DNA from 2 places in the Sphingobium sp. FW305-3-2-15-F-TSA7 genome. Region 2 is predicted to be linked to the other one. Evidence: riboswitches for the same ligand, from Rfam matches in the RefSeq annotation. Region 2 holds a riboswitch; the other holds the start of a gene.

The links. Region 2 has a riboswitch for cobalamin ahead of metE (5-methyltetrahydropteroyltriglutamate--homocysteine S-methyltransferase). Riboswitches for the same ligand answer to the same signal wherever they lie in the genome.
Region 1: it holds a riboswitch for cobalamin, as region 2 does, so the genes downstream of both, AC3WN8_RS00730 (TonB-dependent receptor plug domain-containing protein) here and metE (5-methyltetrahydropteroyltriglutamate--homocysteine S-methyltransferase) in region 2, are expected to answer to the same signal.

Annotation. Positions count from the first base shown of each region.
Region 1 is NZ_JBYSZM010000001.1:147,871-151,593, reverse strand. It holds gene AC3WN8_RS00730 (TonB-dependent receptor plug domain-containing protein) at 1-1,363, opposite strand, end outside; cobalamin riboswitch at 1,507-1,700, opposite strand; gene AC3WN8_RS00725 (phytanoyl-CoA dioxygenase family protein) at 1,728-2,420, opposite strand; gene AC3WN8_RS00720 (ABC transporter ATP-binding protein) at 2,417-3,190, opposite strand; gene AC3WN8_RS00715 (FecCD family ABC transporter permease) at 3,184-3,723, opposite strand, start outside.
Region 2 is NZ_JBYSZM010000007.1:154,764-158,486, reverse strand. It holds gene AC3WN8_RS07535 (hypothetical protein) at 1-268, shown strand, start outside; gene AC3WN8_RS07530 (TorF family putative porin) at 270-992, shown strand; gene AC3WN8_RS07525 (hypothetical protein) at 1,095-1,772, opposite strand; cobalamin riboswitch at 1,940-2,157, shown strand; gene metE (5-methyltetrahydropteroyltriglutamate--homocysteine S-methyltransferase) at 2,275-3,723, shown strand, end outside.

The DNA.
Region 1 (3,723 bases), on a different contig from region 2:
CGATCCCCGCTTCCCAGCCCTTGGAGGTTTCGGGGCGCAGCGCGGCATTCCCGTACTGGCTGCCGAGTTGATACAGCGTCGGCGCCTTGAAGCCTTCGCCATAGCTCGCCCGGACAAGCGTCATATCGTCGAACAGCGACAGCACGGCACCGCCGCCGAACACGGTGTTGCCGCCGAAGCGGTCATGATCGTCGTGGCGGATGCCGGCATTAACCGTCAGCGGCGCCACGATCCGGGCCGAAAGCTGGGCATAGACGCTGTCGAGCCGCGCACGCGCGCGGATCGGCGCCGGGATCGCGGCGGTGGGGCTGGCCGGGATCGTCGCATAGTTGCGGAAGCGCGTATCCTCGCGCTCCACCCCGAAGCTCGCCTGCCAGCCCTCGGCGATCGTCGCGGTGCCCTGATATTCGTAGCGCTTCGCCCAGCCGGTGCTGTCGAGATTGCGCGGCCGGGCGCGGCGCGGATCGAAGCCGTCGCGATCGGTCTGGGTCGCGGAGACGGCGAAGCGGTTGACCAGCCTGCCGCCGAACAGCGGCACGACGATGCCGGCATAGCCGAACGCTTCCTCGCTGAGATTATAGGCGGGCGTATCGGCGGTGGTGGCGTCGATATCGACGCGCCCCGTCGAGTAGAGGCCGCGCAGATCGATCATCGCGCCGTCGCCGAGATCGATATTGAGTCGGGCATTGCCGCCACGATTGCGATAGCCGTCGCGCTCGGTCGCGCCGACGCGTGGCGACAGCGCGCTGATGCCGTCGGTGACGAAATTGAAGCCGGCGACGCGGAACCGCACGGGCCCGATGCTGCCGCCGATGCCGGCACGTGCGCTCACCGTCTCGCGCGAGCCCGCCTCGATATCGAAGCTCGCTTCGAGCGGACGGTCGGGCAAGGCGGTCACGATGTTGACGACGCCGCCGATCGCCTGGCTGCCCCACAGGATCGACTGCGGCCCACGCAATATCTCGATGCGCGCAGTATCGCCGATCATGAGGTTGGCGAAATTATAGCCGCCGCCCGTCGACGACGGATCGTTCAACTTGACGCCGTCGATCACCACCACGGTCTGGTCGCTGTCGGCGCCACGAATACGGACGCCGGTCGACGTGCCATAGCCGCCATTGCGCGTGATCGTGATGCCGGGTGTCCGCACCAGCAGGTCGGAGACGATCACCGCCTGCGATGCGTCGATCGCGGCCTTGTCGATCACGGTCAGCGATGCCGGCACCTGATCGGCGGTGACGGGAAGGCGCGTCGCGGTGACGACGATTGCCTCGCCGCCCTCGTCGATGGGGGATGGAGCCTCATCCTGCGCATAGGCGGCGGTCGAGAGCAATAGCGGGAGAAACGAAATGGACTTCAACATTGAGCGGCGTACCCCGGACAAATGGGCCGCGCTCAAGCGGAGTCATGCTGCCGAACGGGCATGCATCGACCCCCGCGAAAACGCGGTCCGTGCATGTCGTCGCTCGGGTTTACCCCCGTCCGCTCGGCACACCCTGTCCGCGCGAAAGACGACCGCGACGGGCAGGTCTCCTGGCTTGCGGGTCAATGCCGGTTCGTGCCGCCTTCTCAGGATCCTGGGGATCCCAATGGCATATGGCCCGATGGCTCGCCGCTCACAGTTGCAGGGGCAGCCGGGGTCTCGAACCCCGTTCCCTTTTCATCCCCGTCCCCGGGGAACCTTTCGCGGGTCCGGCATTAAGTCCGATGCTGCGGTGCGTCAACGCTCATCCCGCCTTGAACCAGATGACAAGCGCGAAGCGCGCGGCGCCCACCACCGGCAGCGTGCGGTGCGGGGTGAAGCGGTCGAGGAACAGCACGGTGCCCGCAGGACAATCGGGCTGGACACGCGGCAGGCCGGCAAGCGTCTCTTCAGGGATAGCGAAGCCATCGTCGCGCCGATGCAGGAAAGGCGTGGATCGTCTGCCGGGTACGACATCCAGCCCGCCATTGCCCGGGCCGGCATCGCTCAATGGCATCCACGCGGTGATGCGGACGCGGCCGCAACTCGTCCCGTCATCGATCGCGACATCCGAATGCCAGTCATGACGATGCTCGGGAAACGCCGCGATGCTGGCGCGGACGCGCATGACCGATCCAGCGATCGGCCGGTCCGCGAGCCGCGCGGCGGTATCGAGAAGCATGGGGCTGCCGGCCAGCGCGGCAAGGCGCGGCCCGCGATGCGCATCGGTACAGATCGCGACGCGCAGCAGATTGGCATAGGACCGCTCGGCCGCCGCGATGCGATCGAGCCTGTCGCCCAGCGGCACATCGGGCAGGCTGTGTTCGAACGGCATGTAGAGCGCACGCGCGACGCGATCGACCTGTTCGGCGATATCGTCGCGCGCCGCGCGGACGGTTTCCGGATCGAACAGCGGAACGGCGCAAAAACCCTGCGCGGCGAAGAGATCATCGGTCATAGCGGCTCCAGCGAACGGGCGATGGGCACGATCATCGGCGGGTCGATCATCGCGCTGATGCCGTAGACGCGGCGCAGGCGTTCGGCGGTCAGCACGTCGAGCGGCGCACCGTCGGCGACCAGCACGCCGCGATCCATCAACAGCAGGCGATCGCAATAACGCCCCGCCATGGTGAGATCGTGGAGCACCGTCACCACCAACGCCCCGGCGCACGCCTCACCTTGGAGCAGCGCCATGACGTCGATCTGATGCCCCGGATCGAGCGAGGCGAGCGGCTCGTCCGCCAACAGCGCGGGCGCCTCCACCGCCAGCGTCCGCGCCAGCAGCACGCGCGCGCGTTCGCCGCCCGACAATTCGGTCACCACCCGGCCGCGCAGCCCGGCGACGTCCGCGCGTTCGATCGCGCGTTCGACGGCATTGGTATCGGCCGGCGACATGGCGGACATCGGCGCCAGATGCGGCAGGCGGCCGAGGGCGACGAGTCGCTCCACCGTCAGCGGCCAGTGTAGCAACTGGCCCTGCGGCAGATAGGCGAGTTTGCGCGCGATCGCGCCGCGCGCCATCGCCGACACGGGCTCGCCATCCAGCGTCGCCGAACCCGATGCCAGCGGGACAAGCCCGAGCATCGCGCGCAACAGGCTCGATTTTCCGGCGCCGTTCGGCCCGATAATGCCGACAAGCGTGCCCGCGCCGAGCGTGGCGGAGACCGCGTCCACCGCCAGCCGGCGGCCGAGCCGGACACTCACCGCATCGAGGGAAAGGGTCACCATAAGCGGCGCTCCCGCATGAGATAGACAAGGAAGACGGGCACGCCGAGAAAGGCGGTCACCACGCCCAGCTTCAGTTCGACGTTGGACGGGATCAGCCGCACGCCGATATCGGCCAGCGTCAGCAGCGCCGCGCCGCCGAGCGCGGAAGGCAGCAGGATCGCGGAGGGGCTGCGGTCGGTCAGCGGACGGATCAGATGCGGCACGATCAGCCCGACAAAGCCGATCGATCCGGACACGGCGACCGCGCCACCGACCCCGATCGCGACGCCCAGCAGCAGGCGCAGGCGCGTAATCCGCAGGTCCGCCCCCAGGGCACGGGCACCGTCTTCGCCCAGGGTCAGCGCATCGAGCGCGCGGCCATCCGCGAGCAGCAGCGCGGCGCCGACCGTAATGCAGGGCAGCGCCACCCAGACGTGATGGAAGGACCGGTTCTCGATCGACCCCATCAGCCACGCCATGATCTCCATCGCGGCGAAGGGATTGGGCGAAAGATTGAGCGACAGGCTGATCGCCGCAGAGGCGAGCGTCGCGAC
Region 2 (3,723 bases):
TACGCCCAATCGGGTCGATGGCCGGCGGTGCCAGTGGATGGCAACGGTGATCGTCGAACGGCGCCTGGGTCAGGCCCCGGCGTCGGCGCGTACGCTTTCGACCGACCGGCGGATTTCGGGCAGTGAAGCCGGCGCCTGCACCCCGATGTCGGAGGCGACCGCGCGGCAGGTGGCGGGCCGCGCCGACGCGATCCGGGCGCATTTGCTTGCGGTCGCGGAGCGTGACCGGGCACCGCTGCTGGCCGAGCTGGACGCGGTCAACAATTAGGATGAAGTGGCGTGCAGCGGCGATCCTGGCGTGCAGCGCGTGGCTGGGCGTCGCCGCGCCGGCCTTTGCGCAGACCGAGGATGGCCCGTCATTGTCGCTCGAGGCGGCAAGCGACGAGCGTCGGCGCGGATTGAGCTGGAGCGACGGCGAACCGGTCGTGCGGGCGACGCTGTCGGTGCCGGTGGCCGGCGCTGTTTCCCTCGACGCCACGGCCGTCACGCTTTGGGGCAGCGATCGTCATCGCGGGGCCGACGCGGTTGTGGATGTGCAGGCGCGTTATACGCGGCAGCTGGGCGGATGGCGGCTGTCGGCGGACGCGACCTGGCATCTGTTCCCCGGTGCCGCGAACCAGGGCTATGCCGAGCTGGGGGCTGCCGCCGGGTTCCTGCTGGGCCCCGCGAGCATCGATGTTTTCACGCGCTATGCACCCGGCCAGGCCGCTATCGGCGGAGACAATCTCTATATCGGGACGGCGGTGGCGGTGGCGGTGCCGGGAACGCCATTGACGGTGTCGGGGCATGTCGGGCGATCGTCGGGCAAGGTCGATGACGGGCTTCGCGCCGCGCGGCTACGCCCCGACGGGCGATATTGGGATCATGGCGTGGCGATCGATTATCGCCGGGGCCGGTGGTCGGCCGCCTTGCGCTATGTCGACAGTTCCTTGCGCGATGGTGTCGGGCAGGGCGGAGCGACGGTGATCGGCAGCGTCGGTGTGACGTTTTAGAGTGATTTCGAGGCAGGTGGCATCATCTGCCGGCTCGGAAATCACGGTCGATAACGGAAAGTCCGAGTCAGATGCGGATATCGGGGGCTCGATGAGCGATACTCACCGTACCCCGACATAAGGCGATCTCTTTTCCCACAGATAGGCCGGCAGACTCCCCAGGGTCTGACGATAGACCGCCCTGCTGATCTGGAAGCGGAGATCCTTGCGGTTCAGGCTCAACCGCCGCCCCTGATACAGGCAGGATGGAAGCGCCGCGACGAACGAGTCCAGAATCTGCGCCTCTTTGCTCGAATCCTGGTCCGCGCGGATCAATCGGTCGCCAGCTTGCGGATCATGTGCGACGAGGCATTCTCCGGCCGCAGCGCCGGCGGACCAATTTTCGGTCTTCAGTGCGATCGCCTGGTCGAAAGAGGCTTGTTCCTCGGGCGCGAGCGGCCGTGCCGGCTGGGCCCGTCGTGCCATGTGCCGCACATAAAGTGCTTCGGCGATATGCGCGCCCAGGCGCAATTGCTGATCCGATCCCATTTGAGCCCCGGATTGTTCGAAGCATTGCGGGCTTGATCGCGCCAGATCCGCGAACGCGGCCTTTTCATCGTCGCTGCCCGGAATGGATTGCGCCAGACGTGCGCTCGCGGCTTGATCCTTGGAGATCAGGCAGCGGGACATTGCCGGTGTCGCGCCGACCGTTCTGGCCGGGGGCGGAGCGGAAAGCCGATCGCTCCGCGAAATGGCGGCGCCCGCATCGATCATGAAGGGCAGGGCGACAAGGAGGAGCATGCACAGAACCTGCCAGCGAAAGCGGAGATCGGCAAGCGGAGTCGTACGAATGCGAACTCCGCAATATCGCCGGATCGGGGCGCCGATGCAGGTGAAGCGCTCTCGCCAGTTAATATGACTGATATAAAGAATTCTTTATATATTGATTGACACGGTTTCGGGCGGCGCTATTCTGAGCCTGTCGAGGTTCTCCGCGTCGTGCTTGCGTCGCGGAGCTAAGACGGGAAGCCGGTGACGTCCCTTGGGATCAGTCCGGCGCTGCCCCCGCAACTGTGAGCGGTGAGTGGCGGTCCAATTCGTGTCACTGATCCGGCAAGGGATTGGGAAGGCCGGACCGCCATGTCGACCCGCGAGCCAGGAGACCTGCCTCGTCAGATAACGTCCTCCGGCGGGGTGCCCGGTCAGGCCGCATGCATGGCTGCGCCCGGACTTGTCCATCGGGCGCGGAGCCCCATGCGCGCGTGTCCGGCCATGCCCTTGCCCCAAGCAAGGTTTGAAGACGATGACCGCAACCGTTGCCACTCTCGGTTTCCCGCGTATCGGCCCCCGGCGCGAGCTGAAATTCGCGCTCGAAAGCTATTGGGCGGGCAAGAGCGATGCTGCCGCGCTCGGGACGGCGGCGCAGGGGCTGCGCGCCGCCGCCTGGGCGCGGCAGAAAGCGATCGGCGCCGATATCCTGCCGTCGGGCGATTTCTCGCTTTACGATCATGTGCTCGACACCAGTGCGATGCTGGGCGCGGTGCCGGCGCGCTATGGCTGGACGGGCGGGGCGGTCGGCCTCGACGTCTATTTCGCGATGGCGCGCGGCGCGCAGACTGCCGGGCATGCGGGCTGCGTGCACGCGCTCGATAGCACCGCGCAGGAAATGACCAAATGGTTCGACACCAACTATCATTATATGGTGCCCGAACTTCATGCGGGGCAGCGCTTCGCATTGTCGTCGACCCGGATCCTCGATGCGTTCGCCGAGGCCAGGGCGCTCGGTTACAGGACCCGCCCGGTGCTGTTGGGTCCCGTCACTTTCCTGACATTGGCGAAAGGCCGCGACGTCGCACCCTTGTCGCTGCTCGATGCGGTGCTGCCGGTCTATGAGGATGTGCTGTGGAAGCTGCACGAAATGGGCGCCGACTGGGTGCAGATCGACGAGCCCTGCCTGGTGCTCGACCTCGATGACGCACAGCGCACGGCATTGCGGGCGGCCTATGCACGGCTCGCGACCAAGGGACCGAAGCTGATGCTCGCCACCTATTTCGGCGCGCTCGGCGACAATCTGCCGCTGGCCGCCGAGTTGCCGGTGCACGGGCTGCATGTCGACCTGGTGCGTGCGCCCGAACAGCTCGATGACGTGCTCGCGGCGGTGCGGCCCAATTTGCTGCTGTCGCTTGGGCTGGTCGACGGGCGCAATGTCTGGCGTGCCGATCTCGAAGCGCTGCTCGACCGGATCGAGCCCGTTGCCGCCGTGCGCGACGTCGTGCTCGCGCCCTCCTGCTCGTTGCTGCACACCCCGGTCGATCTTGCGCTCGAAACCGCGCTCGACGACGAGGTGAAGCAATGGCTGGCCTTTGCGGTCCAGAAGATCCGCGAACTCGCGCTGCTGGCGAAGGCGCTGAACGAGGGGCGGGACAGCGTCGCCGTCGAACTCGCGGACTCGCGCGATGCGGTGCGATCGCGCAAGGCGTCTCCGCTCATCCATGATCCGGCGGTGTCGCGCCGCGTCGCCGCCGTCGATATCGCGATGACGCAGCGCGGTTCGCCCTTTGCGGCGCGCAAGGAAACGCAGCAGGCGCGACTGGGGCTGCCCGCCTTTCCGACGACGACGATCGGATCCTTCCCGCAGACCGCCGAGGTCCGCAAGGCGCGCGCGGCCCATATCCGCGGCGAGATCGACGATGCCGCTTATGACCGCTTCCTGCGGATCGAGACCAGGGCCGCGATCAAGTGGCAGGAGGAG